DNA from 2 places in the Streptomyces sp. NPDC055103 genome. Region 2 is predicted to be linked to the other one. Evidence: riboswitches for the same ligand, from Rfam matches in the RefSeq annotation. Region 2 holds a riboswitch; the other holds the start of a gene.
What was found. Region 2 has a riboswitch for glycine ahead of gcvT (glycine cleavage system aminomethyltransferase GcvT). Riboswitches for the same ligand answer to the same signal wherever they lie in the genome.
Positions count from the first base shown of each region.

Region 1: linked by a shared signal. The riboswitch ahead of gcvP (aminomethyl-transferring glycine dehydrogenase) and the one ahead of gcvT (glycine cleavage system aminomethyltransferase GcvT) in region 2 are both predicted to bind glycine.

Region 1 is NZ_JBSGTX010000028.1:10,152-14,262, forward strand. Features, by position in the region: gene ACWFR1_RS19110 (DNA polymerase IV) at 1-691, shown strand, start outside; gene ACWFR1_RS19115 (PRC-barrel domain-containing protein) at 1,308-1,682, opposite strand; glycine riboswitch at 1,796-1,895, shown strand; gene gcvP (aminomethyl-transferring glycine dehydrogenase) at 2,073-4,111, shown strand, end outside.
Region 2 is NZ_JBSGTX010000126.1:4,668-8,778, reverse strand. Features, by position in the region: gene glyA (serine hydroxymethyltransferase) at 1-918, opposite strand, end outside; gene gcvH (glycine cleavage system protein GcvH) at 950-1,327, opposite strand; gene gcvT (glycine cleavage system aminomethyltransferase GcvT) at 1,426-2,550, opposite strand; glycine riboswitch at 2,610-2,721, opposite strand; glycine riboswitch at 2,723-2,822, opposite strand; gene ACWFR1_RS39235 (AAA family ATPase) at 2,974-3,648, shown strand; gene ACWFR1_RS39230 (enhanced serine sensitivity protein SseB) at 3,765-4,111, shown strand, end outside.

The sequences.
Region 1 (4,111 bases), on a different contig from region 2:
GCGGGACGCCAAATCGGTCTCGGTCGAGGACACCTTCGACGTCGACCTGCACGACCGCGTCCGGATCAGGTCCGAGGTGGAGCGGCTCGCCGAGCGGTGCGTGGGGCGGCTGCGGGCCTCCGGGCACTCGGGGCGGACCATCGTCCTCAAGGTGCGGCGGTACGACTTCTCGACGCTGACCCGGTCCGAGACGCTGCGGGGGCCGACGGACGACCCGGGGGTCGTGCGGGAGGCCGCGGGGCGGCTCCTGGAGGCGGTCGACACGACCGGGGGTGTGCGGCTGCTCGGGGTGGGCGTGAGCGGGCTCGCGGACTACACGCAGGAGGACCTGTTCGCTCAGGCTGAGGAGGAAGAGCGGGCCGCGGTGGCGGAGGAGTCGGCGGGGGGCGGTGTGGGTCCCGGGGGCGGTGGGGATGCCGGTGCCGGTGGTGCCGGTGGTGTTGTGGCGGACGAGGGCGAGTCCGGGGGGTCCGTCGCCGTCGAGCGGCGGTGGGCGCCCGGGCACGATGTGCGGCACGCGGTGCACGGGGCGGGGTGGGTGCAGGGGAGCGGCGTCGGGCGGGTCACGGTGCGGTTCGAGGAGCCGTGGTCGGCACCGGGGCGGGTGCGGACGTTCTTGGTCGACGATCCGGAGCTGGAGCCTTCGGAGCCGTTGCCGCTGGTGCGGGGGGAGTGCCGGGCGGGGACGTGAGGGGGCGGTGTGGGAGGCGGTGCGGGGTGGGGGTGCTGGGTGGGTGTGGGGGTGCGCCCGGCCCTCGGCCGGGCTGGGGTTCCCACCCGCACCACCCGTGCAGCTGGGTGGGCAGAGGTGCGGGTCTTCCCGCAGTGTCTCCCCTCCGCGCCGTCGGCCGCTGCGGCTTGGCACGGCCGTCCGGTGCCCGCCGGCGGCTGACGCCGCCGGACTCGCCGCGTCCTCAGCCCCACCCCGCCCGGGTGGGGTGGGGTGGGGTGGGGTGGGGTGGGGCCGGCTTCGTCCGTGGTTGCTGTCAGGTGGGGCGCGGCGTGCGCCGCTTGTGTCAGCGGGGCGGTGCATCGCCATGGTCGGGTTGAGGGCGGGCCGGAGGTGGCCGGACGGACCTTCGTCCTTGGGCCGGCTGGTCGGTGCTTTGGCTCTGCTGGGTTGAGAGCGGGCCGGACGGACCCTCGTCCTTGTGTCGGCGGGTCGGTGCTTTGCCTCGGCTTGGGTTCAGGGCGGGCCTGACGGACCTTCGTCCGTGGGTCGGCCGGTGGGTGCCTCGGCTGGGTTGAGGGCGGCCGGACGTGGCTGGACGGGGCCCCTGGACTTGTGTCGGCTGTGCCGGCGGGGGTCAGGGGCCGTCCTGGCCTGCCAGGTGGCCGAAGTCGGTGTCCTGGGGGGTCTGGGGCGGTGGCGGAAGCGTGAGGCTGTAGTGGCGGTAGAGCTGGAGTTCCTGCTCCGGGGAGAGGTGGCGGCCCACGCCGAAGTCGGGGGCGTCCTTGATGAGTGCCCGCTCGAACGGGATGTGGAGGCCGTCTTCGAGCAGGTCGCTCGGTTCCAGGGGGACGAAGGCGTCCCGGCTGAACAGGCCGGTGCGGACAGCCGCCCATTCCGGGATGCCGGTCGCGTCGTCCAGGTACACCTCGTCCACGGTTCCGATCTTGTTTCCGTTCCGGTCGAACGCCTTGCGGCCGATCAGGCTGCGCGGATCGATGTCGGTCTGCACGGTCCCTCCAACTGGTCGCAACTGCTCTACACCCCTACGAAAGTGCACAACTGGGATGGCGGCCACTTGAGCGATGGGAGTCGCAACCTCGCTGGTAGGCTGGCTGTGGCTGTCGACCCTGTGCGGGAGAGTCCCCCGGAGAAATCTTCCGGAGGGCGCCGAAGGAGCAAATCCTCCCCGGAATCTCTCAGGCCCCTGTACCGCGCGGACGAGGTCACTCTGGAAAGCAGAGCGGTGTCCGACGGCATGCGCTCTCACCGACGGTGAAAGCCGGCGTGCCGCGAGGCGTGCCGGTGAAACTCTCAGGTTGAGATGACAGAGGGGGAGGCCGTCCGGGTACCCGCGCCGTGGTGCCCCTCGCAGGTCGTGACGACCAGGAGGCCTCCGTACATGACCGCCAACCGCATTCCGCTCTCCGAACTCGAGCAGGGCATCCCGTTCGAGCAGCGGCACATCGGACCCGACGCCGAGGCGCGGGCCAAGATGCTCGCCCAGGTCGGATACGGCTCCCTCGACGAGCTCACCGCCGCCGCGGTGCCGGACGTGATCAAGAACGCCGAGGCGCTCGGTCTGCCGGCCGCGCGCACCGAGGCCCAGGTGCTCGCCGAGCTCCGCACCCTCGCCGACCGCAACCAGGTCCTCGCCCCGATGATCGGCCTCGGGTACTACGGCACCTTCACGCCTCCGGTGATCCTCCGGAACGTGATGGAGAACCCCGCCTGGTACACCGCGTACACGCCGTACCAGCCCGAGATCTCGCAGGGCCGCCTCGAGGCGCTCCTCAACTTCCAGACCATGGTCGCCGACCTGACCGGTCTGCCCACCTCCGGCGCCTCCCTCCTCGACGAGGGCACCGCCGCCGCCGAGGCCATGTCCCTCGCCCGGCGCGTCGGCAAGGTCAAGAACGGTGTCTTCCTCATCGACGCCGACGCCCTGCCGCAGACGATCGCCGTCATCGAGACCCGCGCCGAGCCGACCGGGGTCGAGGTCGTCGTCGCGGATCTGAGCCAGGGGATCCCCGCCGAGATCGCCGAGCGCGGTGTCTTCGGTGTGCTCCTGCAGTACCCGGGTGCCTCCGGCGCCGTGCGGGACATCAAGGCCGTCATCGACCAGGCCCACGAGCTCGGTGCCATCGTCACCGTCGCCGCCGACCTGCTCGCGCTGACCCTGCTCACCTCGCCCGGCGAGCTGGGCGCGGACATCGCCGTCGGTACGACGCAGCGCTTCGGTGTGCCGATGGGCTTCGGCGGTCCGCACGCCGGCTACATGGCCGTCCAGGACAAGCACGCCCGCTCCCTGCCGGGTCGACTGGTAGGTGTTTCCGTCGACGCCGACGGCAACCGCGCGTACCGCCTCGCCCTGCAGACCCGCGAGCAGCACATCCGCCGCGAGAAGGCCACCAGCAACATCTGTACCGCTCAGGTGCTGCTCGCCGTCATGGCCGGGATGTACGCCGTCTACCACGGGCCGGACGGGCTGAAGGGGATCGCGCAGCGGACCCACCGGTACGCCACGATCCTCGCCGCGGGTCTCACCGCCGGTGGCGTCGAGGTCGTACACGGTTCGTACTTCGACACCCTCACCGTCCGCGTCCCCGGCAAGGCCGACGAGGTCGTGGCCGCCGCCCGTGAGGCCGGCGTGAACCTCTACCGCGTCGACGCCGATCTCGTCTCGATCTCCTGCGACGAGACCACCGGGCGCGAGCAGATCGCCGCCGTCTGGGGAGCCTTCGGGGTCGACGGCGACGTCGAGGCCCTGGACGCCGTCGCCGAGGACACGCTGCCCGCCGGGCTGCTGCGCTCCGACGCGTACCTGACCCACCCGGTCTTCCACGCGCACCGCTCCGAGACCTCGATGCTGCGCTACCTGCGCAAGCTGGCGGACCGTGACTACGCGCTCGACCGCGGCATGATCCCGCTCGGCTCCTGCACGATGAAGCTGAACGCGACCACCGAGATGGAGCCGGTGACCTGGCCCGAGTTCGGCCAGATCCACCCCTTCGCCCCGATCGAGCAGGCGCAGGGCTACCTCACGCTCATCACCGAGCTGGAGGAGCGCCTTGCCGAGGTCACCGGATACGACAAGGTGTCGATCCAGCCCAACGCCGGTTCGCAGGGCGAGCTGGCCGGTCTGCTGGCCGTCCGCGCCTACCACCGCGCCAACGGCGACCTCCAGCGCACCGTCTGCCTCATCCCGTCCTCCGCGCACGGCACCAACGCCGCCTCCGCGGTGATGGCCGGCATGAAGGTCGTCGTCGTCAAGACCGCCGACGACGGCGAGGTCGACGTCGTGGACCTGCGCGCCAAGATCGAGCAGTACCGCGACGAGCTGTCCGTGCTGATGATCACCTACCCGTCCACGCACGGCGTCTTCGAGGAGCACGTCGCCGACATCTGCGCCGAGGTCCACGAGGCCGGCGGTCAGGTGTA
Region 2 (4,111 bases):
CGCGGTGACGTCGTCCTGGACCAGACGCTCGGCGAGGATGCGGGCGCCGTCCAGGGTGCGCTGCTGGCGCTCCTTGAAGTCCTCCGAGGCCGCGACCTTGAAGGAGACGGCCTTGGCCGCGATCACGTGCTCCAGCGGGCCGCCCTGGAAACCGGGGAAGACCGAGGAGTTCAGCTTCTTCGCGAACTCCTTCTTCGCGAGGATGATGCCGCCGCGCGGGCCGCCGAGCGTCTTGTGCGTGGTGGAGGTCACCACGTCCGCGTACGGGACCGGGTTCGGGTGCAGACCGGCCGCGACCAGACCCGCGAAGTGGGCCATGTCGACCCACAGGAACGCTTCGACCTCGTCGGCGATCCGGCGGAACTCCGCGAAGTCCAGCTGACGCGGGTAGGCGGACCAGCCCGCGATGATGACCTTCGGGCGGTGCTCCTTGGCGAGGCGCTCGACCTCGGCCATGTCGACCAGACCGGCCTCGTCCACGTGGTACGCGACCACGTTGAACTGCTTGCCGGAGAAGTTCAGGCGCATGCCGTGGGTGAGGTGGCCGCCGTGCGCCAGGTCCAGACCCAGGATCGTGTCGCCCGGCTGGGCGATCGCGAAGAGGGCGGCCTGGTTCGCGGAGGCGCCGGAGTGCGGCTGGACGTTGGCGTACTCGGCGCCGAACAGGTCCTTGACCCGGTCGATCGCGATCTGCTCGGCCACGTCGACGTGCTCGCAGCCGCCGTAGTAGCGGCGGCCCGGGTAGCCCTCGGCGTACTTGTTGGTGAGGACGGAGCCCTGGGCCTCCATGACCGCGACCGGAGCGAAGTTCTCCGAGGCGATCATCTCGAGGGTGGACTGCTGACGAAGGAGCTCGGCGTCGACGGCGGCGGCGACGTCGGGGTCCAGCTCGTGGAGGGGAGTGTTCAGAAGCGACATGAATCGATCCCTAGGGGTCTCGGGCCCGGTCTCAGCCGGCGGAGAACGCGGTGTACTCGTCGGCGGAGAGCAGCTCGTCCGGCTCGCCCGCGACACGTACCTTGAACAGCCAGCCACCCTCGAACGGAGCCGTGTTCACCAGGGACGGGTCGTTCACCACGTCCTCGTTGGCGGCGACGACCTCACCCGTGACGGGGGAGTACAGGTCGCTCACGGACTTCGTCGACTCCAGCTCACCGCAGGTCTCGCCCGCGGTGACGGTCGAGCCGACCTCGGGGAGCTGGGCGTAGACGACGTCACCGAGCGCGTTGGCCGCGAACTCCGTGATGCCGACCGTCGCGACGCCGTCCTCGGCGGCCGACAGCCACTCGTGCTCCTTGGTGTAGCGCAGCTGCTGGGGGTTGCTCATGACCTGATTCTCCTGGATCGGGGGAGTACTGATGGACGTGGGTCTCGCGGGCTGAGACCCGGGGTGGGACGACTGCGTCACTCGGGACGCTTGCCGCGCTACTTCTGGCGCTTGTAGAACGGCAGCGCCACGACCTCGTACGGCTCGTGGGTGCCACGGATGTCCACCCCTACACCCTCGGTGCCGGGCGTGGCGTGCGCCGCGTCGACGTACGCCATGGCAATCGGCTTTCCGAGGGTCGGCGACGGCGCGCCGGAGGTGACCTCGCCGATGACCTCGCCGCCGGCGACGACGGACATCCCGGCGCGCGGGACCCGGCGGCCCTCGGCGACCAGGCCGACGAGCTTGCGCGGCGGGGCGGTCTCGGCGCGCTCGGCGGCCTTCTCGAGCGCCTCGCGGCCGACGAAGCGACCGTCGTTGGTCGTCTTCTCGAACTTGACGACCCGGCCGAGACCGGCGTCGAAGGGGGTGAGGGCGGTGGTCAGCTCGTGGCCGTACAGCGGCATGCCCGCCTCAAGGCGGAGCGTGTCACGGCAGGACAGACCGCAGGGGATCAGGCCGACCGGGGCGCCCGCCTCGGTCAGCGCCTTCCAGACGCCCTCGGCGTGCTCGGGCTTCAGGAACAGCTCGAAGCCGTCCTCGCCGGTGTAGCCGGTACGGGCGATCAGCGCGGGCACGCCCGCGACCGTGCCGGGCAGACCGGCGTAGTACTTCAGCCCGTCCAGGTCGGCGTCGGTGAGCGACTTCAGGATGCCGGGGGACTCCGGGCCCTGGATCGCGATCAGGGCGTACGCGTCGCGGTCGTCGCGGACCTCGGCGTCGAAGCCGGCCGCGCGCTCGGTCAGCGCGTCCAGGACGACCTGCGCGTTGGAGGCGTTGGCGACGACCATGTACTCCTGCTCCTGGAGCCGGTACACGATCAGGTCGTCGAGGATGCCGCCGTCCTCCTGGCAGATCATCGTGTAGCGGGCGCGGCCCACGCCCACCGTGGAGATGTTGCCCACGAGGGCGTGGTCGAGGAGCTCGACGGCCTGCGGACCCGTGACCGTGATCTCACCCATGTGGGAGAGGTCGAAGAGGCCGGCCTTGGTGCGGACGGCGATGTGCTCGTCCCGCTCGCTGGCGTAACGCAGCGGCATGTCCCAGCCCGCGAAGTCGGTCATGGTCGCGCCCAGCGAACGATGCAGTGCGTCGAGGGCGGTCAGACGGGGGGCAGTGCTCATGGGGTGGCTCCCGGATCCCAAGGGCGGTTCGGTGACGAAACACATGACGGGCGAGGACGTCCTCCCCATCTGTCATGGAACCTGAGAGGTTCACCGAGAGCATCTCGTCACCGAGAGGTCGGCTTGCACCTTGGGTGGGGACACGGCAGGGTGTCCCGCTTTTCAGATCTGCCTCATCCACGCGGTACGGGGCCTGAGAGATTCAAGGGAGGGTCTTGCTCCTTCGGCGTCCGGACGCCTGGGGCGGTCCGGAACTCTCCCGCGCGGATTCGAGCGGCCGGTATGAGGTTGTATGGCGACTGAGCGCGCCTGGCGCGCACATCATTGCACGCGGGCTCCGCGTGGCACATCACTTGTATCTCATTACCGCTTCTTTACACTTTATGGGCAAGGGTCTCCCGAGGCCCGGCAGGGGGAGCAGCGATGAGGATCCAGCACACCGGCGCATACGCGCCGGGTACCGGCATACCGTCCCAGCGTGCCCGAGCCCGGACCAGGAGCAGAACGGGCCGCCGCGGCCGGATCCTGCGGGACCTGCGCGAGCGCGGCGGCCGGGGGCCCCGTGTCCTCACCTTCGCCGCCGGCGACCTCGTCGTCGTCTCCGGGCTGCCCGGCAGCGGCAAGTCCACCCTCATGAAGCGCGCCGCCGACGGCCGGGGCATCGACTCCCAGGACGCCCGCGAGCGCTGGGAAGCCCGCATGCCGCGCCTCCTGCCGTACGCGGTCTACCGCCCCCTGGTCCGGTTCGCGCACTACGCCGGGCTGCGCCGCGCCCTGCGCTCCGGCGCCAGCGTCATCGTGCACGACTGCGGCACCCAGTCCTGGGTGCGCGGCTGGCTCGCGCGCGAGGCGAGGCGCCGCGGCGGCGCCCTGCACCTGGTCCTGCTCGACGTCGCCCCGGACACCGCGCGCGACGGCCAGCGCGACCGGGGGCGTGGTGTCTCCGCGTACGCCTTCGCCCGGCACCGGCGGGCCGTCGGGCGGCTCCTGCGGACCGCCGAGTCCGGCAGCCTGCCGCCCGGCTGCGCCTCGGCGACCATCCTCGACCGGGACGCCGCGGACGCCCTGCGGAGGATCGGATTCCGCGACGTGACCTGAGAGCCGCCCTCTCGCTCGTACCCCCTGCTTTTGGCCACAGTGGTGCCAAGGCGGCGTTAGGGTGCTGCGGGGCGGTGCGGGAGGGCGCGCCCCCGCGAGATAGGGGAACAGGGACCGTGGACGTGACGTGGCCGGGCAACGAGCTCGAAGAGGTGCTGGACGCCTCGCTCGGCAACCCCTCCGCAGGGGGCCGACTGGTCGAGGTGCTGGGCCGCAGCCCCGTCTGGGTGCCCCTGCCCAACGGCGGCGGCCCCGACAGCACCGACCTGGATCTCGCCACCATGGAGATCGACGGCGCGGCCTTCGTCCCCGTCTTCAGCTCCGAGCAGCAGTTCCTCGCCTGTGTCGGTGCTCACATGTCCTACACGGTCGCCCCCGCCCGTGACTTCGCCCGCGGCCTGCCCCCGCAGCTCGGCATCGCCGTGAACCCCGGCGGCACGGTCGGCGTCCCGCTGCCCCCGCC